Regions from separate parts of the Nostoc sp. TCL26-01 genome, predicted to be linked through region 3. Evidence: predicted binding sites of a transcription regulator. Region 3 holds the regulator's gene; each other region holds the start of a gene.
What was found. The regulator HrcA, encoded in region 3, represses chaperone genes, less so after heat shock. The targets are predictions, from matches to a motif close to TTAGCACTCNNGANTCNNGAGTGCTAA.
Positions count from the first base shown of each region.

Region 1: groL (chaperonin GroEL) is a predicted target of HrcA. The motif match lies at 1,525-1,551, and genes of this name have one in related genera.
Region 2: groES (co-chaperone GroES) is a predicted target of HrcA. The motif match lies at 2,215-2,241, and genes of this name have one in related genera.

Region 1 is NZ_CP040297.1:3,868,651-3,875,813, forward strand. It holds gene groL (chaperonin GroEL) at 1-1,492, opposite strand, end outside; gene FD725_RS16780 (MraY family glycosyltransferase) at 1,651-2,733, shown strand; gene fabG (3-oxoacyl-[acyl-carrier-protein] reductase) at 2,959-3,702, opposite strand; gene trxA (thioredoxin) at 4,186-4,503, shown strand; partial or broken gene FD725_RS16795 (DUF433 domain-containing protein) at 4,648-4,972, opposite strand; gene prmA (50S ribosomal protein L11 methyltransferase) at 5,072-5,992, opposite strand; gene serA (phosphoglycerate dehydrogenase) at 6,252-7,163, opposite strand, start outside.
Region 2 is NZ_CP040297.1:2,899,062-2,906,224, reverse strand. It holds gene groL (chaperonin GroEL) at 188-1,822, opposite strand; gene groES (co-chaperone GroES) at 1,885-2,196, opposite strand; gene FD725_RS12425 (response regulator transcription factor) at 3,271-3,948, shown strand; gene FD725_RS12420 (Calx-beta domain-containing protein) at 4,085-6,904, opposite strand.
Region 3 is NZ_CP040297.1:1,034,173-1,041,335, reverse strand. It holds gene FD725_RS04295 (DUF3352 domain-containing protein) at 1-978, opposite strand, end outside; gene FD725_RS04290 (rhodanese-like domain-containing protein) at 1,040-1,399, shown strand; gene hrcA (heat-inducible transcriptional repressor HrcA) at 1,806-2,882, shown strand; gene FD725_RS04280 (element excision factor XisH family protein) at 2,882-3,076, shown strand; gene FD725_RS04275 (XisI protein) at 3,064-3,399, shown strand; gene FD725_RS04270 (DUF2834 domain-containing protein) at 3,414-4,091, shown strand; gene FD725_RS04265 (methanogen output domain 1-containing protein) at 4,470-5,009, shown strand; gene FD725_RS04260 (ATP-binding protein) at 5,167-6,459, shown strand; gene FD725_RS04255 (SRPBCC family protein) at 6,471-6,920, opposite strand; gene FD725_RS04250 (CPXCG motif-containing cysteine-rich protein) at 7,045-7,163, opposite strand, start outside.

The DNA.
Region 1 (7,163 bases), 2.8 Mb from region 3:
TTGCGGGGTCGATGATACCAGCAGCAATCAAGTCTTCAAATGCTCCCGTAGCAGCGTTGTAACCGAAGTTAAAATTGCTGTTCTCTTTAACCTTAGAAACAATGATTGAACCTTCTTCACCAGCATTGTCAGCAATCTGGCGTAGAGGAGCTTCTAGCGCCCGTTTGACAATATCAGCACCGATTCTGGCTTCTTCGTCGAGATGATTTTTCACTGCATCTACTTTTGAGGCCAAGTAAATCAGGGTTTTGCCACCACCAGGAACAATACCTTCAGCCACAGCCGCCTTGGTAGCGTTGAGTGCGTCTTCAATTCGCAGTTTGCGGTCTTTGAGTTCGGTTTCAGTAGCTGCACCGACCTTGATCACTGCGACACCGCCTGCTAACTTGGCAATGCGTTCTTGTAATTTTTCCTGATCGTATTCGGAATCAGTTTCTTCTAACTGTTTACGGATTTGAGCAATGCGCTTTTCTATTTCTGGCTTGGTGGTTGTTCCAGAAACAATTGTGGTGTTGTCTTTTTCAATTGTGATTTTCCGGGCAGTTCCCAAGGCTTCCAGGGAGGCTGTATCTAAGCTCAAGCCAATTTCTTCGGAAATTAACTGACCATCGGTAAGAATGGCGATATCTTGCAGCAATGCTTTACGACGTTCACCAAATCCCGGTGCTTTAATCGCTGCTACAGAGAGTACACCCCGCGCTTTGTTAACAACTAGAGTTGCTAGGGCATCTCCTTCTACATCTTCAGCAATGATCAGCAGAGGTTGACCCAAACGAGCGACTTTTTCCAAAATGGGAACTAAATCTTGGATGCTGTTGATTTTCTTATCGGTAATCAGAATCCGCGCATTTTCAAATTCCACCGTCAGGCGATCGTTGTTGGTGACGAAGTAGGGGGAAATGTAACCTCTGTCAATTTGCATCCCTTCAACTACTTCTAGTTCCGTTGTCAGGGATTTTGATTCCTCAACAGTAATTACACCGTCCTTGGTGACTTTAGCCACTGCTTCGGCAATCATGTTACCGACTTCTTCATCGTTACCAGCTGAGACAGTAGCAACTTGAGCGATCGCACTGCCTTCGACTGGCTTGGCAACTCTGGCAATTTCTTCTACCAAAGCCTCAGTAGTTTTCTCAATACCCCGTTTTAAACTAACTGGGTTACTACCAGCAGCGACGTTCTTCAAACCTTCTTTGATCAAGGCTTGCACCAAAACGGTAGCCGTGGTTGTACCATCCCCAGCTACATCTTTAGTTTTAGATGCTACTTCCTGGATCAGTCTAGCCCCAGTATTCTCCAAAGGATCTTCTAATTCAATTTCTTTGGCCACGGTAATCCCGTCATTGACAATTTGGGGCGTACCAAATTTTTTTTCTAACAGAACGTTGCGACCTTTTGGCCCTAAAGTGATTTTCACAGCATCAGCCAGGGCATTGACACCCCGTTCTAAAGCCCGCCGTGACTCTTCATCGAATGAAATAATTTTTGCCATTTTTTCTTTCTCTAGCGCTTCCATTAGACAATTTAGCACTCACAGGCTCAGAGTGCTAAGTAACCAAACTACTGAAATCACAAATAGAAATCAAAAAAATTGATTAATATACTCTTGATGCTCATGTAGGATACTGGCAGTAATGGTTGAATCGGGAGATGAATCTGTACAACTCCCTTAGGTCTCTTGGCATTGCTGACCCTAGCGGCTCCGGCTGGTTGGCAGTAGTATTCACGTTTATCTTGGCTTGGTTAGTAACGTGGCGTTTAATTCCCACGGTACGCAAATTTGCCTTAAGGGTAGGTTGGGCTGATCAACCCAACGCCCGACGACTCAATCGAGAACCTTTGCCCAATGCAGGAGGTTTAGCTATTTATGCGGGGGTGATTGCCGCATTGGTCTTAGCTAGCCTTTTAAGACCCATTGAGCTACAGAACGTCTTAGCTCAAGTACTGACTATTTTACTAGGGGGTTCCATCCTAGTCTTGGTCGGCTTTATAGACGATCAGTTCGGATTACCCCCCTCTGTTCGGTTGTGGGCGCAAATTATCACAGCCTTGTTGCTGGTGGCTAACGGCATTAGTGTGAATGTGAGTTTCGGTACGCCCATTGACTCTATTCTCTCCATGTTGCTCACCGTGCTTTGGGTGGTGGGCATCACTAATGCCATTAACTTGATGGATGGCATGGATGGATTGGCAGGAGGAATTAGTTTTATCGCTGCCATGAGTTTATTGGGAGTTTCTGCCCAGTTTCCTAATCGAGCTGCGGCTACCTTAGTTTTGGCTGCCTTGGGAGGTGCGGCTTTAGGCTTTTTACGTCACAATTTTCACCCCTCCAGAATCATCATGGGTGATGCTGGGGCATACTTTTTTGGTTATGTGTTAGCTGCTACTAGTATTTTAGGTAGCCTACAACGCAATACTCTATTTGCTCTCGGCCCTACAGTTTTATTTTTGCTCTTGCCAGTATTAGATACTACACAAGTATTTATTCGGCGGTTGCTAGCAGGAAAAAACCCCCTCAGCACCCCTGGCAAAGACCACCTACACCACCGCTTACTCGCTTGGGGATTATCTCAACGTCACGCTGCATTTACCTTGTGGTCAGCAACCTTAGTTTGTAATTTGCTGGCAATGAGAATCCAAGGCATGACTTTGACGGTGATTATTGCCACAGCCAGCAGTATTATCATTCTGCTCGGCTTCACTGTCTGGCAAAGAATCCGCCAACAGTCCTGAGTGATGAGTGCTGAGTGCTGAGTTAAGAAAAGGTAAGGAATTAAGATTTAAAACAACAATAAAGCATAACTCATGACTCTATTAAAATTCCTGAATCAGCACTCAGTAAGGGCTACAATCTACTATCGCTAAAATCACTCCCCACTTATTACTCCCCACTCAGCACTCAGTACTCACTACTCATGACTCAGCACTCAGCACTCATGACTCAGCACTCAGCACTGTCTAAGCCATCACCATGCCACCATCGACGTTAAAGACTTGACCAGTAATGTAAGCGGCGGCGGGGTCAGATGCTAGGAAGCGTACCATACCAGCAATTTCTTCTGGTTGACCGTAGCGACCTAAAGGGATGTATTTGAGAATATCGTCAGCTTTGAGGTTGCTGGTCATGTCTGTAGCGATGAAACCGGGAGCAACAGCGTTAACTGTGATACCACGAGAAGCAAGTTCTTTCGCAACTGTTTTGGTAAAACCAATCACACCGGCTTTAGCAGCGCTGTAGTTTGCTTGACCAGGATTACCCATTTGTCCAGCAACGGAGGTAATGTTGATGATGCGACCAGAACGCTGCTTCAGCATGATTTTACTGGCAGCGCGAGTACATAAAAATACACCAGTGAGATTGAGGTCGATTACGGCTTGCCAATCTTCTGTTTTCATGCGTAGTAGTAGAGTGTCGCGGGTGATACCAGCATTATTCACCAAAATATCCACTCGTTGAAACTTTTCCATCACTGTGTTGATCAGTGCATCTACTTGATCAGCTTGGGAAACATCAGCTTGTAGCGCGTTCGCTTCCCCACCAGCACCCGTAATTTCTGCAACTACCTGATCGGCTGCGGTGCTAGAACTGGCATAATTAACCACTACTTTTGCCCCTTGGGCAGCTAATTGGAGAGCGATCGCTCTACCAATCCCCCTTGACGCACCAGTAACAATAGCTACCTGATTTTGTAATGAACTCATGTTATGTTCCTCTATCTTGGAGATACCGCGCTAATTATCTTATGGTGATTTGGGGAACATCTGATAAGTAGTTGGACAAAATTAAGTTCATTTGTGGAGATAGGCAATAGGCAATAGGCAACAGAAGAAAAATATGTGTAATTAATTATCTCTAAGTACTTATCCTCTGAATAAAATATAATTCTTTTAGGCTGCTAATATTGCTAGCATTAACATCTATAAGCTGTTAGCAGCAATTAGGAAATAAACAATGTCATTAAATCAGTACGTATGTTTCCTCTGCTCTTAGGAAATCAGTTTATGAACGTGCTAATGGTTATTGTGAATATTGTTTTATTTTTCTTTCCCAATACCCTGTCCCCTATCCCCTATTGAAATGGGAACGATAAATTTAGCAACAATAAAAATAAAATAATGTTACACCATTTTCAGAAAGCAGACATTAATATTGAATTCAATCAATAAATAATTGGTGTGTGTCATATGACTACTAAAAAACAATTCAACAGCTTTGAAGAGATGCTATCTGGTTCTGATGTACCTGTTTTAGTAGATTTTTACGCTGACTGGTGTGGTCCTTGTCAGATGATGACTGGAATTTTACAGCAGGTAAATGCTCAACTTAAAGACAATTTACGCATTGTTAAAATTGACACTGAAAAATACACAGAATTAGCCACCAAGTATCAAATTACTGCTCTACCAACCCTTGTATTGTTCAAGCAAGGTCAGCCAGTGGAGCGTATTGAGGGTGTGGTACAAGCACCACAGCTAATCCAGCATCTACAAAGTTTCTTTTAAGCAATGTTAAGGTAGAGATACAATTTTTTGTATCTCTACATATTAATAATTATTAAGTTGGGATTTTAGAATTTTTTGGTAACTTACTTACCTAATCAAGAACGCTAGAATTATTTGGCAGTTCATCTGCGTACAAACGAGCCATTATTCCTCTTCATTTTCCCGAATAGCTGTATCAATTTCTTCTTGATATACAGTGGCATAAACCCAAGCGTTAGTTAAGTCAGTTGCCGATAGAGTCGGATAATCTTTCAAAAGTTGAGCTTCACTAATACCTAACCTACGAGCATTAATTAAAACCCAGACAGGAATATGTGGTGGCGATACACGCATCGCCACCACATATTCCTGGAGTTTTTTCAATCCCTCGCCAAGAGTTGCCTAAGCTTTGAGCAAGTAGCTGAATTGCCTGTGCTTTTTCATTTGGTGTTAAAGCCAGTAATTCTGATTCCAAGTTCTGAAGCGTCATAGTATTGCTGAGTTCAGATGAAAAAAGACTATATCTAAATATTTTAACTAAAGCAGCATAGTCTCAGTAAAAAAGCTTGCTCTCCCATCCAACTTTCTTTTAAGAACGTCGCACGTTTAAACAACACCATTCTTTGCGCTTCCACATGGTAGCCACAACCCAACCATGTTTCTCTAAAGCATCAACAACGGAGTTAGATTGCTCAACTAAAATACCGCTAAAAATTGCCCAAGTACTAGGTTTAGTAATCTCACTAATTTCTGGCACTAATTGAATGATCACATCAGCTAAAATATTGCAGACAATTCCATCTACAGGCTGTGCAATTAGTTTCTTTAAAATGTCTACACTACCTTCTGCGGGTACTAAACGTTCTGGGCTAACATCGTTGAGAGCGCGATTGCTGAAAGTTGACTGGACTGCTAAGGGATCAGTATCCACGGCATAAACTTTCTCTGCTCCCAATAAGACAGCACCGATCGCCAGAATACCAGAACCACAACCAATATCTGCAATAATGACAGACTCTTGTTTACTACCTGTATTCGTAAAAGATTGAGGAACTTGACTGAGGCGCATTTCCAGAGATTCTAGACACAGTTGGGTTGTCGCATGATTGCCAGTACCAAATGCAACACCGGGATCAAGACGAATGACTAAGCGATCTGAGTTTTCTGGTAAAGGTAGCCATGCCGGATTGATGAGAAAGCGATCGCCTATTTCCTGTGGATGCCAGTATTGTTTCCAGCTAGTCGCCCAATCCTCCTCATCAATTAGCTGCCAACTCAAGCTAGGAATAGATAATCCTACACACAAAGCATCTTGCCGCAACCATAATCCCAGTGCTGCTAAATCTAGTAGTTGGGCTTGGAATATGGGCAAATAACCCCGCACTAAATAGGAACTGCCTTTACTTTCGCTAGCCGTACCACGACAACCAAAATCTTCCAGTCGCCAGAAAACAGAGTCTTCCAGTGCCGGTTCACATGAAATTTGTAGTTCCCACCAAGTATTAGCCATTTTTTAGTGCTGAGTGCTGTTAGCGGTAGCGGGGCGATGCAGCCCGTGCTGAGTGCTGAGTGCTGAGTGAGGGAGTGAGGGAGTGAGGGTGCAGGGGTGTGAACAGTGAACAGTGAACGTTTATTAACTGGTAACTGATAACTGTTAACTGGTAACTGATTTGGTAGGGGTGTAGGGGTGTAGAAGAAATGCTAATGACCAATGACCTATTTCCCTGTCCCCTGTCCCCTATCCCCTGTCCCCTGTCCCCTGTCCTCTTTTATAGTGTTACTGTATACGCATCTCGAATTCCCGGTACTTTGGTAATCTCGGTTAAAATACCATCGGGTAAGGGATCATCGATGCTGAGAGCCATGACTGCATCACCACGGACGATTTTGCGTCCTACTTGCATACTGGCAATGTTGACATTAAAGCTGCCTAGTAAAGAACCAAGTTTGCCAATAATGCCTGGCATATCACGGTGCAAGGTAAACAGCATATGCTTGCTAGGGGGGACGTTAATGGGGAATCCGTCAACATCGGTGAGGTGAATCTCTTTTTCTCCTAACAATGCACCAGTGACAGAATGTGTACCCAGAGTACCAATAGCTTCTAAACGAATCGAACCAGCGTAGTCACGTACAGAAGCGTCGCGGGTTTCGATGACGCGAATTCCTCGTTCTTTGGCTTCGATGCTGGCGTTGACGTAATTTACCCGTTCTCTCAAGGCTTGATAAAGTAGTCCTTTCAAGGATGCCACTACTAAGGGTTGGCTTTTATTAGTTGCCAGTTCTCCTTGCAGACGAACGTTGAGTAATTCCACTCGTCCCCCTGCTAGTTGTCCTACCAAGTTACCCAAGGTTTCCGCTAGCTGCATATAGGGTTTGAGTTCTTCCAAGACATCGGGGCCGAGTCCGGGGATATTGACGGCGGAACGGGCGGGTAAACCCAAGAGAACATCGCGGATTTGTTCAGCTACGTCAATGGCTACATTCACTTGGGCTTCTGTAGTTGATGCGCCTAAGTGGGGGGTGAGGATGACTTCTTTACCGAGCGATCGCAATTCTGATTCAGCCAGGGGTTCTGACTCAAACACATCCAAAGCTGCACCCGCGATCGTTCCCGCTTTAATAGCTGCGGCTAAGGCTGCTTCATCTATGATCCCACCACGAGCGCAATTGATAATCCG
Region 2 (7,163 bases), 1.9 Mb from region 3:
TTGGATATACAGCCTAACTATTTCTTACACGGAAATTTTCTGTATAGTCTTTAGACTTAAAAAATAAACTGGATGAACTTTTAGTTGTGAGTTGAATTGAAGTAGGTGTTTATGGGTTTCAAAACAAAAAACAGCCGCCTCCACAAAAGAAGCAGCTGTTTTTAAAAACTTACCCGACTACAAAATATTAGTAATCGAAGTCACCGCCGCCAGCGCCAGCGCCAGCAGGAGCGCCGTCTTTGGGTTCTGGCTTGTCAACTACGATACATTCGGTTGTCAACACCATCCCAGCGATAGAAGCAGCGTTTTGCAGTGCAGAACGAGTTACTTTCGCAGGGTCAACAATACCAGCTTCTAACAAGTCAACGAATTCGTTGGTTGCAGCGTTGTAGCCGACGTTGAAGGCTTTTTCTTTCACACGTTCAGCAATCACAGCACCATTTTGACCTGCGTTTTCTGCAATTCTCTTTAAAGGTGCGGGTAATGCACGAGCGACAATCAACGCACCAGTCAACTCTTCATCCTTGAGGTTAGCATTTGCCCAAGCATCGAGTTCAGGAGCTAGGTGAGCTAGAGTTGTACCACCACCAGGAACGATACCTTCTTCTACAGCAGCCTTGGTAGCGTTGATAGCGTCTTCTAGGCGGAGTTTCTTATCCTTCATTTCGGTTTCGGTGGCTGCACCTACTTTGACCACAGCCACACCACCGGAGAGTTTTGCTAGACGCTCTTGCAGTTTTTCTTTGTCGTAGGAAGATTCAGTTTCTTCGATTTGACGACGAATTTGTTCTACACGAGCTTTAACGGCAACGTCGTTACCTTCAGCAACAATTGTGGTGTTGTCCTTGGTAATGGTGACGCGACGAGCTTTACCCAAACTTTCTAGCTTGGTGTTGTCCAGTTTCAAACCAGCATCTTCGGTAATCAGTTGGCCGCCGGTGAGGATAGCGATATCTTCTAGCATAGCTTTGCGGCGATCGCCAAAGCCAGGAGCCTTAACAGCAGCTACATTCAGTACACCGCGCAAGCGGTTAACTACAAGGGTTGCTAAAGCTTCTTTTTCGATATCTTCAGCGATAATCACCAAAGGACGACCAGAACGAGCTACTTGTTCGAGAACTGGTACTAGGTCTTGTACTAGAGCAATTTTCTTATCTGTTAATAGTAAGAAAGGCTCATCAAAAATCGCTTCCATCCGTTCAGGGTCGGTGGCAAAGTAAGGAGAGATATAGCCTTTGTCAAAGCGCATCCCTTCAGTAATTTCCAACTCGGTAGTTACAGACTTACCTTCTTCTAGGGAAATTACGCCTTCCTTACCAACTTTGTCCATCGCTTGAGCAATCATCTGACCGACTTCATCGTCGTTACCAGCAGAAATTGACCCAACTTGAGCGATCGCTTTAGAATCTTCTACAGGGCGAGCGTGTTCTTTAATTCTATCTACTAAGAAACTGGTAGCTTTATCAATACCGCGCTTCAAGGAAATAGCGTTAGCGCCTGCTGCTACGTTTCTTAGACCTTCTTTAACAATTGCATGAGCCAAAACGGTAGCAGTGGTTGTACCATCGCCTGCTGCGTCGTTGGTTTTGGAAGCAGCTTGACGAATCAAAGCCACGCCAGTGTTTTCAATATGATCTTCTAATTCGATTTCTTTAGCAATGGTGACACCATCGTTAACGATTTGTGGCGCACCAAATTTCTTTTCTAGTACTACGTTACGACCTTTGGGACCAAGGGTAACAGCCACAGCTTCAGCCAGGATGTCAATACCTCGCTCCAGGGCGCGACGGGCGTTTTCGTTGTAGATAATGCGCTTTGCCATAGGTGTCTCGATGTGTGGAAGTTAAGTCAATTGTTTTGTCTTGAAATTTGGTAATTGGTCAATTACCCAACCACTGCTAAAATATCTTTTTCAGAGAGCAGTACATATTCTTCAGTTCCCAGCTTGATGTCAGTGCCAGCGTACTTGGAGTACAGCACCTTATCACCAACTTTGACTTCCAATTCTTGACGGCTACCGTCATCATTACGTCTGCCAGGGCCAAGAGCGACTACTTCACCTACTTGGGGCTTTTCTTTCGCCGTGTCGGGCAAATACAGACCACCTGCGGTCTTTTCTTCAGAGGCGCTCACTTTAACAAACACGCGATCGCCTAAAGGTTTTACTGTGGATACGCTTAGAGATACAGCTGCCATATTTAAATTTCTCCAGAGTTAGCACTCTCAACTCCTGAGTGCTAATCTACCGAAGAAAACCCCACAATGGCAATATTTCCAAGTGTACGGGTTTCCGAACTAAGAGAAGGAATGGGGAGTGGGGGAGTGAGGGAGTGAGGGAGTGCTGAGTGGGGGGAGTGGGGGAGTGAGGGAGTGGGGGGAGTGAGGGAGTGGGGGGAGTGGGGGGAGTGGGGGGAGTGAGGGAGTGGGGGGGTGGGGGAGTCCTGAGTTTTGACTAATGACCAATGACCATTGACTATTGACTATTGACTATTGACTATTGACCATTGACTATTGACCAATGACTATTTACCAATTCTCCGTCCCCGTATATACACTCCATTACATTCCCGTAAGTATTAATCCCTAATTATTCGTATTTTTCAGGTTCTTTTCTATAAGTAACGAATATTTTTATATGGATAACTTTATTTGCAAAGTGGAGAAATTGTTATAGAACAGTAATCAGAGAGCCGCTTAATGAGTAACAATACAGTGGTTTAGTGCAACAAAACTTAAGCTTATCGCTTGCGAGTTTGTTGTTCTAGACCGATAATAGTTGTCTACCCGGAAGTGTATGGTATTGCCAAGCAAACCCGGAGGTTATTGAGCGGATCATCGAACAACACTTGATAGGCATAATGGTGGTGCAAGAATAAGCATTTTTACCCCATCCTTTGCCAACAACTCCCTGACTTGCTTGTGAATGTCTAAATCTAATGCTGAATATCCACAAGATATTGTAAAGCAGTAAGCCTAATGAAAGCGCGGGTTATGTTGCAGCTAGGGTCATCTTAAGCCAATACTTACTTGTGAACTAGAAAGATTATTATTTAATCAGTGTTTTTTCACCCGCCACTTTCAAAGGGATATATAATAGCGCATTATAATATACTGCTCTACGTGTCCTTACTGGAATATTGCTAATGCACTAGTGGTTTCACAGCCAGTGAAAGCCACTCTCAAGACTCCAACAAAGAAAGGGCTAGTTAAGTGGGAAAAATGACAACATCTCAACAATCCACCATAAAAGGATAACCATTCAAGACCTTGATGGATCGAAGCGCGACAAGTGCCACTGCTATGAAAGAACCCAGCATGAAAGATCACAAACGACTTCTATTGATTGATGATGACCCTAACCTCATCTTGCTGGTGAAGGATTATTTAGAATTCAGAGGATATGAAGTCATCACTGCGGAAAACGGACGAGAAGCTCTGGAAATACTTGAACACGATGTTCCAGATATGATCATCTGCGACGTGATGATGCCAGAAATGGACGGATATACCTTTGTAGAACAAGTCCGGCAAAACGAACGCACCAGTTGGATTCCAGTTCTTTTCCTTTCCGCAAAAGGACAAAGTGCAGACCGAGTTAAAGGTCTGAACAAAGGTGCGGATGTTTATATGGTCAAACCCTTTGAACCAGAAGAACTCGTAGCCCAAGTAGAATCTTCACTCAAGCAAACTATCCGTTGGAAGGAACACCAAGCCAAAGGCGGGGAAAATGGTTCCCGCATCCAGGTTCCTTTTGATGTGCAGTTAACCCCAACCGAACTGAAGGTAGTACAGTTTGTAGCCAGGGGTTTAGCTAACCGAGAAATCGCTGAAGAATTAAATGTTAGTCAGCGCACTGTAGAAAGCCACGTGTCCAATATGTTGGGCAAAACTAATCTCCACAACCGCACTGAACTAGCGCGGTGGGCGATTGAAAATCAAATGGCTTAAGTAGTTATCAGCACTTCAGCTGTCAGCTGGGAAAAACTAACTGACAGCTGATAGCTTCAACAATTTGGGTGAATTGGTAAAAATTACCATTTTCCCATGCTCCATTAATCTTAGCGATCGCCAAATAATGCTGCTCTTAAGCAATACTAAGATTGACTCGCACAATGGTATCGTTGAAATCTTGATCACCGCCATTTGGTAAATCTTCAAAACCAAAGACGTTATTTGCCAATAGTCTAATATGGTCAACTTTGTCGGTGTTAGCACCTAAGAATGGGAAATAAACTGCGGGATCATTATTGGCATTACTATCAAGAATCGCCTCTGGTCTACCATTAACAATGATGAATGGTGCAAGTAAAGAACCCGGTTGAAAATTACCAGTATAAGTTGCAGTTCCTTGATTATTTACTGTTAAATCTATCCCAGAAATTCGATTACGAATGGCAGCTTGAGTATAACCAGCTTGTCCAGGAAGAATATCGGCTGTACCATCACTATTGGTATCAATGCCACCATCTTCATTAGTTACTTGATAGAAGCCAATAAAGTTGTTGTAAGCGGCTTCTCTATTCACAACAAAATCAGCTTTTACTAGTGGTGTTAATCCCCGTAAATCAATTAATTCCCCTTGTATGCGACCTTGTAAATTTATCCCCAAAGGTAAGTTTTGATTTGTGGTCTGAATCCTGACTACCAAATCTTGAAAATCATTGGTATTACCAAATCCACTCTCCCAACCTATAGAGAAAGCATTATTACCTAAATTAGTGACTTTTGTGGTTGTCGCATTAGCAAATAACACATTTGTGATGGGAGTTAAACCTGCTTGTACAGCATCAGTTGTACTATTTTTGACGAGATAAAATCTTAAATTATCACCAGAAGTAAATTCTAGTAAACTTGCTAAATTATTAGAATTAAAGCCGTTGGGATTGTTGGCTATAGTCGAGAAAATTACTCTAGCTCGTTGTAGTGCGGCTTGAGTGTAGCCTGCTGCACCAGGAGCAATACCATTGATGTTGCCGTTAGCATCATCTACAACAAATACACCTAATTCATCAACGGAATTAGTATTGTGTTCTATAAGAGTAGTTTGGAGTTTGACTTGATCACTTTCACCTTTAATAGTGAAAATATTATTATTAGGATTCTGTAACAGTGGGATATCGTTATCAGTGATACTAACTTCAATAGGGTTGATCAGAATGCCATTATAGTTAACATCATCACTGGTAGCTGTATGTTGAATATTATCGCTGCGCTCTCCTTCTACCAATGAATCATCTACCGCTATTACTGTGATATTTTGTGGTACATTCCAATTTGCAGATGTAAAGGTAAGTTTTTGCCGATCAGTAGTGATTTGCTGACCGCTATTAATAGTAATAATGACATCAGCTGTAGGTTGGCTAGCAAGTACAACAGAGTAACTATCAGTTGTCCCACCTTCAGTAACTTTTGTATTGCCATCAGTTTGGCTAATAGTTACGCCTGTATTATCATCATTGTTGATAGTACCCTTGGCTGTACCATCTGTAGAGCTAATAATTGCCCCATTGGTGGGATTGCTCAAACTGACACTAAATGTCTCATCTCCTTCCAATATGTCATCTTGATTTGTCTCGACTGTAAAGGTTTTTTGCGTTTCTCCTGACTGGAAGGTGAGAGTTTGAGTTTTAGCTACAAAGTCGGTGTTAGTGGCTGTGTCGGTTGCTGTGATGGATGTTGATACTGTGATACTTTGCTCGGTTTGAGCATTTCCGGTACGGGTGATAGTGAAGGTGAGGGTATTTCCTTCGGTTGCGGAAGTGGGAGCGATCGCAAATACTGGATTTAAATCATCATTGTTGATAGTACCCTTGGCTGTACCATCTGTAGAGCTAATAATTCCTCCATTGGTGGGATTGCTCAAACTGACGCTAAATGTCTCATCTCCTTCCCATAAGTCATCTTGAGTTGTCTCGACTGTAAAGGTTTTTTGTGTTTCTCCTGGCTGGAAGGCGAGGGTTTGAGTTTTAGCGACAAAGTCGGTGTTAGTGGCTGTGTCAGATCCTGTGATGGATGTTGATACTGTGATATTTTGATCGGTTTCAGTGTCTCCTGTGCGAGTGATGGTGAAGGTGAGGGTGTTTCCTTCGGTTGCGGAAGAGTTAGTAATTGCAAAAATCGCAGATGTATAGTCAAAGTCTTCTGGTGTGAGAGTATTAGCTTGGACATTTCTTAAAATGCCTAATTCCTGCAACTCATTGTTAATGTTGGCTTTAACGACTGTATCCAGTCCTCTCTGCTCTAATTGCAAATCTTGGAACGTCTGCACCTCTGGAATACCAGCGACTATGACTTTATCATCATTTTGAGTAAAATCTAATACCTCAACAGGTACTTCAGGAATAGCTGCACTGGTCAGAAAAAATCTGTCTAAACCTGTTCCTCCGGTGAGTTGACTACCTTTGCTTCCACCAAAAAGGAAATCATCACCAGCATCACCAAACAATTTATCACTAGCTAATCCACCAATCAGAATATCATCGCCTGCATTGCCATTGAGGGTGTTATTTCCTGTACCATTGGAGACATCGAGAAAATCATTACCCAATCCACCAGACAGAATATTGTTACTACTACCTTCTATAATTGTTAGGCGATCGCGTCCAGAACCACCATCCAGTTGGTTATTTCCACCTTCAACTATAAATAACTGATCGTTATCGTCTCCACCTTCTAGGATATTAAAACCGTCAACACCGAGCGCATATAAACTGTCATCACCAGCTCCGCCTTTGAGCCTATCATTTTTGTTGCCCAGTAGGCGATCGCTACCAATGCCACCGTCTAGTAAATTATTACCCTCTCCATTAGTAGCATCTAGAATGTCATCACCCTCAAAACCAAAAACTTGGTCATCTTTATCTGCATACAACTCATCTACGCCGGAAGTGCCGTTAATAATCATATTTTGTGTTTTTATCTAAGATGTTGTTTAAATAAATTTAGTCAGGATTAATAATCAGTAATCAGTAAAATTGACCTTTAATTTCTAATAATTATTAGTTAGTGTTTTTGCCGGAAAATCACTAAGAATATCTACTCACGCTCAAGTTAATAAAAAATTATTAGGAGTTTATCAAAAAATTAAAATATACAAATGTCGTATCTAAAGCATCAAAAAATATCAATCTGCGGATAGAAAATCTATGCCAATGAGTAATATT
Region 3 (7,163 bases):
TGAACCAGAGGTGGCAGTTTTGGCTTGTGTCCAAAGTTTAGCTAAGTCACTGTTGCCTAAATTGCTCAAATCTGCACCAGCAATTACCAAACCTGCTGATGCCGGGATATATTTTAATGCGTCTACTGGCTGGGATAATAAAGGATTGAGCATAATTTCCCCAGAAGTGAGAAAACTAGTTTCTGCTAACACTCCTTTGGGGTTTAAGGTAAAGGCAATTATTTGACTGTCGTATATTGGTGCTGATAAGTTTAAGCCTTGCCATTCTGCAACCGTCGGGAGATTGAGAAAAACCGCAGCTAAAGAACTTTTAGGCAATTGTTGAATAGCTTTTTGGTATTGGGGAGAACTGATTAAATTGAGATCCGGGGCTTGTACATTATTAATGGCATCACGCAAGACTTTGGGATCATTGGCAAATAAGACGAAGTTATCGACAACTGTACCAGCGAGAGTATGAAACTCTGGTTGAGAACTATCATAAATGACTTTTGTCCCCTCATATGCTTCCGTCCCCAAGGTAGCACCTGCTAAGACTCGTCGAGAAAACAATAACTCAACAAACTCCAGGCTTTTCTCTGGTTTATCGGTAGCTAAGGCGATCAGATATCCTGGTTGCTTACCATTTTCCGGATCACGATCAATATCTAGGGAAGTGATAGCCAGAGAAATTTCGTTTCCTAACCAAGGTTGAATATCTTGCTGATAATCAATGCCACTGTTAGCTAATAAACTAGTTTTGAGTTTAGATAATTCTCCCGTACCTGCCAATGATTGTAAGCGGTCTGGGTTAACCAGGAGAGAAACCGTCACAGGGGCAAGTTGCGACACAAATATCGCCGCTTGAGGTTGGGAAGTAGATGCAATCAAGTTAACGGGACTTTTAGCAAAGAACCAATAAAAGCCAGCGATCGCTGCTAAGATGAGGGCGATCGCACCTGCTATGAAGAAACCAGAGAATGAGCGTTGCGTATTCATGTTTCCTACTTCTCCCGTTTTCTGCCAACATAAATAATATCGGATTGTTTACAAAAACCTCATGACAGGGAAAAGTTCTGGTCAACCAATTACTCAGATTAGTGTAGAGGAATTAGCGCAACGTCTGGCAACAGAGGATGCAAATATTCAGTTAGTAGATGTCCGGGAACCGCAAGAAATAGCCCTGGCAAGGATTCATGGCTTTATCAACCTACCTCTGAGTGAATATGCTCAGTGGGGACAACAAATCCACTCTATACTTAACTCTGAAGCCGAAACTCTAGTTTTGTGCCACCACGGTATGCGTTCTGCTCAGATGTGTGAGTGGTTGGTGAGTCAAGGTTTTACAAATGTGAAAAATATTGCTGGTGGTATTGATGCCTATTCAGTTTTAGTAGACTCCTCAATTCCTCAGTATTAATCTTTGGTTTTGGCAAATCAAACATCACCAAGTTGGAAGATTAAATTTCAGCTTGGCTGTGTTATTGTTGACAAAAGTTACATAATTTGTATTTAGAGGGGTGAGAGTTAATAAAGCTGATCTACAAGGGCATTATATGAAAGTAAATCTATCACAAATCATCAAAATTACGTACTTTAGAATACAATTTAGTATTTTATTTATGTAAAAATACTTATAAAACTAAATACGCCCTAGACAAAAATTTTGGCCAAAATCAATTTCGTCAACGCCATAGCAGCCAGAACAGTTTAATAATGGTTATTACAATAGAATTTAGATATATTGCTCTCTTAATTAACTATTATTAATTTTTTACTCAAGAATCTCACAATTTTTCACAGTTTGCCTTCCGTCAAAAATACCTATGCAAGTTCAGTTGACTAATCGACAACAGCATATACTTTGGGCAACAGTACGTCATTACATTGCTACAGCCGAGCCTGTTGGTTCAAAAGCTTTGGTTGATGAGTACGATCTGGGTGTGAGTTCGGCAACAATTCGGAATGTGATGGGGGTACTAGAAAAATCTGGGTTATTATACCAACCACACACCTCAGCCGGACGAGTACCTTCAGACTCAGGTTATCGGATTTATGTTGACCAGCTAATAACCCCATCCGAAGTTTTAGCCAAAGAGGTCGAACTAGCCCTGCAACAGCGTCTCCAGTGGGAAGATTGGAGCTTAGAAATTCTCTTGCAGGGAGCAGCGCAGATATTGGCTAGTTTAAGCGGATGTATTAGCTTAATCACTATGCCACAAACTAATACAGCCAGTATACGACATCTGCAATTAATGCAGATAGAAACGGGACGAATCATGCTGATTGTGGTGACAGATAATTATGAAACCCATTCCAAATTAATGGATTTACCCCCGGCCAGAGGAGAAACCAAGCCCGATCCAGAGGTGATTGATCGTGAGTTACAAATTGTTTCTAACTTTTTGAATAGCCACTTACGAGGGCGGAGTCTATTAGAAATTAACGCTCTGGATTGGAGTCAATTAGACCAGGAATTTCAACGTTATGGAGAGTTTCTGAGAAATTTAGTCCCAGAATTAGCACATCGCACGCTTGCACCAGCCGCAACGCAAATTATGGTGCGGGGTGTGGCTGAAGTGTTGCGTCAGCCAGAGTTTTCCCAACTTAATCAGGTGAAAACAATTATACAACTGTTGGAAGAAGAACAAGAGCAGTTGTGGCGATTAATATTTGCACAACCGGAATTAGAAGATCCAAATAAATCGAAGGTGACGGTGCGAATTGGCACAGAAAACCCCCTAGAACCGATTCGGACTTGCTCGTTAATTTCTTCCACCTATCGCCGGGGTACGGTTCCACTAGGTAGTGTGGGGGTTTTAGGCCCGACACGCCTAGATTACGAAAATGCGATCGCTGTTGTCGCGGCTGCGGCTGATTACCTCTCAGAAGCCTTCAGTTAATTGGAAAATTCTTAAATTATCGGCTCGTTTTAGAAGAGACTGAACCAGAACGTCTTCTATATTTAGCTGTCCCTATAGAAGCATATGACTCGTTTTTTTATCGAGATTTACCCAAGGCTTCTATTAAAAAATATCAAATTAAGTTAATAGTTTATGATTCTAGAAATGAGGTAATCATCAAATGGATAAATTAACAAAATACCGCCAATATATTCAACAGTTATTGACAGAAGAATCTCAGGGAAAAACCATTGGAGGAGACATTGAATCACAAACAGTTTTTGATTTAGAGCAGGATCGTTATTTATTAATTGACTTAGGATGGAATGAACACCGACGGGTTTACAACTGTGTACTTCATTTGGAGATTAGAGAAGAGAAAATTTGGATTCAACTCAATCAAACAGATACACTAATTGCCGATAAATTAATAGCCAAAGATGTGGCGAAAGACGATATTATTTTGGGACTTCAACCTCCTTATGTTCGAGAATACACTGGATTTGGAGTTAGTTAATTACATCTAAATTTATGGTCAGAAAAATTGCCTTGGGGGTGCTGTGGTTAGGATTCATTACTTATGCTTTTGTCTTCGCTCCTCCTGATCAACCTGATACAGTTGAGCTAATTAAAAACCTTTCTCTTGGTCAATGGCAAGGTATTAACCCCCTAGTAATCGCATTATTTAACCTCATGGGTATCTGGCCTATGATTTACAGCGCTATGCTGTTTATCGATGGCCGAGGACAGAAAATCCGCGCTTGGCCGTTTGCAACAGCTTCCTTCGCTGTTGGTGCGTTTGCGCTTTTACCCTATTTAGCTTTGCGAGAACCCAATCCTGAATTTATTGGTGCAAAGACTAGCTTGATCAAGTTACTAGATTCTCGTGTAACTGGTGTTATTCTCACGATAGGCGCAGTAATTCTTGTTGCTTATGGTTTGCAATCTAGTGATTGGAGCAATTTCGTCCAACAGTGGCAAACTAACCGTTTTATTCATGTCATGAGCCTAGATTTTTGCCTACTTTGCTTATTATTTCCCACACTGCTAGGAGATGATATGGCGCGTCGCGGTTGGCAAAATCAGCAGCTTTTTTGGTTATTTGCTGTCATACCCCTGTTCGGCCCTTTAATTTATTTATGCTTGCGTCCACTCTTACCAGCAGCGAATGCAGATGTCATCACTAACACTGTTTCAACCCAAAAATAACGGGTGAAACCTGCATTTCTTACAAAACGGTAGGGGCGGGTTCATGAGATATTCGTGAATGATTGAAGCATATTTGTGAACCCGCCCCTACAGCCTCTGTACTCCGGTTTTATCAATTTCGTGAGAAATTCGGGGAAAGCGGGGTGTAGGGATGTAGGGAAAAAGGGTTTTTTGGTTGAGTGCGTAAGTTCTGTAGACTACCTTCGGCTTCATCCTTTTTATAAGAAGCCTTTAACATATATAAATTTTCTTAAATGCTTATCTATTGAGGTTAGTTTTGTCAGTAGTAAGGGAAAACTATCTTGGGTATACGTGGTAATTAATTAACTAAGCACCATTGATGCCTGTTTTATATTTAACACTCAGAAAATAAACATCATGGTCAATGTATCTTTGCTCAACAACCAGATAGAGTCTTTAGAGTTACCAATTGAGCGTGATCAGTTTCTGCGCTCAATGATTCGAGAATTAGCAGGAACCTTACAAGATGTGATTGGGATTGAAGAAGCCGCAGGCTTTTTAAATGTAGTCGGCTATCGCACAGGTCAACACGTTAATCAGCTTTACAAAAATGCTTTGCAAGTGTCAAATCTTTCTCGTGAGCAGGTAACTGCTGTTCTCGTAGATTGGAAACGCCGGATTCAAGGTGACTTTTACGTGATCGAAGAAACGGATGAAAAGATTGTTTTAGGTAATCGCAAATGCCCATTTGCAGAACAGGTAGAAGGGCGAGAAGCTATGTGTGTGATGACATCAAATATCTTTGGAGCGATCGCCGCAGATAGTCTTGGCTACGCGAGAGTCGAGTTACAAGACACCATCGCCAGAGGCGCTCAGGAATGCACAATCGTCATTTATCTTCAACCTAGTGAAGCATTAAATGAGTTTGCAGGACAAGAATATTTCAAAGCAGAATAGGAGTTAGAAACGGGACAATTCGAGAGTATAATTCTTTCTCTGGAATATGTCCCGGCTGAAGTTTATCTTTGAAAATATAGCTGAGTATCTTCACTTTTATCGCATCACTCTTCCCTGTTAACAAAAGTAAAGATTCGTGCTGCAACACCTCACTATCATGACACCTGATCAATTTTTAATGTTTGCCCAGGTTTTACCAGAACCTATGTTGCTGGTTAGTAGCACAGGTGAAATTTTGGCAGTTAATCAACCTGCTGTCAAACTTTTTAGTAAAACTAGTAAAGTACTAATTGGTCAATGTCTGACTGAGTTTGTCACGGATTCGCCAGAAAAAGTTATTGACTATTTGCAAGTTTGCTCTCAAAGTCGCCAAATGATTTTGGGAGCTATAACTATCCACCAAGCTCAAGGAGAGGGAATCGCTTGTCGTAGTCAAGGGGCTGTACTTCAACCGCGATCGCATCAATGTCCGGCAATCAATTTACTACGTTTAGAAAAGCGCACAAGTGATCAATTCGTTGTCCTGAATCAAAAAATTCATGCCCTCAGTAAAGAAATTCAGCACCGCCAAACTATCCAGGCAGAATTTGCTCGTTCCAATGAAACTTTAAAACAAACTTTAATCAAATTGCAAAATGCTCTAGAAGTTGTTCAAAAAGAAAAGATGTCGGGATTAAGGCAGTTAGTAGCAGGGATTGCCCATGAAATTAATAATCCGATTAGCTTTATTTATGGTAATTTGATTCATGCTAGGGAATACTATTATGATCTAATTAAATTGATTCAACTCTATCAAAAAGAATATCCCCATCCTAGCCAAGTGATTCAGCAGGAAATTAAAGTTATTGATCTGGAGTTTCTGCAAAAGGATATGCAAAAATTACTCCAGTCTATGCAAACAGGTTCCGAACGAATTGCCGAGATTGTCAAATCTTTGCGAAACTTTTCTCGCTTAGACGAAGCAACATCAAAAGCGGTTGATATTCATGAGGGTATAGATGCGGCATTGATGATTTTACAAAATCGTCTTAACCCTAGCGATCGCCATAATGGTATTGAAGTAATTAAAGAATATGGGGAGTTACCTTGGATTTATTGTTCACCAGGGCAACTCAATCAAGTGTTTATGAATTTATTAAATAATGCGATAGATGCTTTAGAAGAGGCTGAACCAGGGCAAAATCATCCTTGTCGGATCTGGATTCGGACAGAGCAACTGAGCGATCGCTATATTACAATTCGCATCAAGGATAATGGTAGCGGCATCCCCAGCCAGATTCATGATCAGATATTTGACCCCTTTTTCAGCACTAAACCAGTTGGTAAAGGAACAGGATTAGGATTATCGATTAGTTATCAAATTATCGAGAGTCATGGGGGTCAAATTAATGTTATGTCTGATCCAGCTTGGGGAACTGAATTTAGCATCGAGTTACCCATTGTTTACTGAGTAAAACTGCATTACCGTGATTCACATTCCCGTTTTGTGACAAAGTGACGATAACGAAACATGGCTTCTAATTGTGCTTGTACTAACCAACCACTGATAAATTCTACTGTGTCGCCACCGGGCATAATGTAGGAAATCGCATCAGTTAATCTGGTTTTGCCATTTTCTAAGATAAATTGATGGCGATGTATCCAAGATTCAAAAGGCCCCGATATTTGGACATCGGTAAATAAGCGGTATTGTTCGCATTCGGTGTGACGTGCTAGCCAAGTTAAAGGTACAAGTCCAATAAATAGTTTAAACTCTGTAATTGCACCGACTTCTAATCCTCCCTCTCGGCGGACTACTTGCACTGGTTGCCAAGGTGGAGTTAGCAGTTGCAAAATATCCTGTCTTTCGTGGAATTTCCAAACTACTTCTGGTGGTGCGTTAATGATTGAGGAATGTTGAAAGTGCAGCATGAAACTATTGATAATTCGTAATTCGTAATTCGTAATACCCTACGGGAAGCAAGCTACGTAATACCGCTACGCGGAAGCAAGCTACGTAATTTACAAACACATCAAAACGTTGTGTTAGTTAAAATTAGCCTTCGTATTCTGTATCGATTTCGATGTCTAGGGTGTCTTCATCTACACGAATATATAGGATATTCGGACGACAACAAACTTGACAATCTTCGACGTAAGATTGCTGTCCACCAG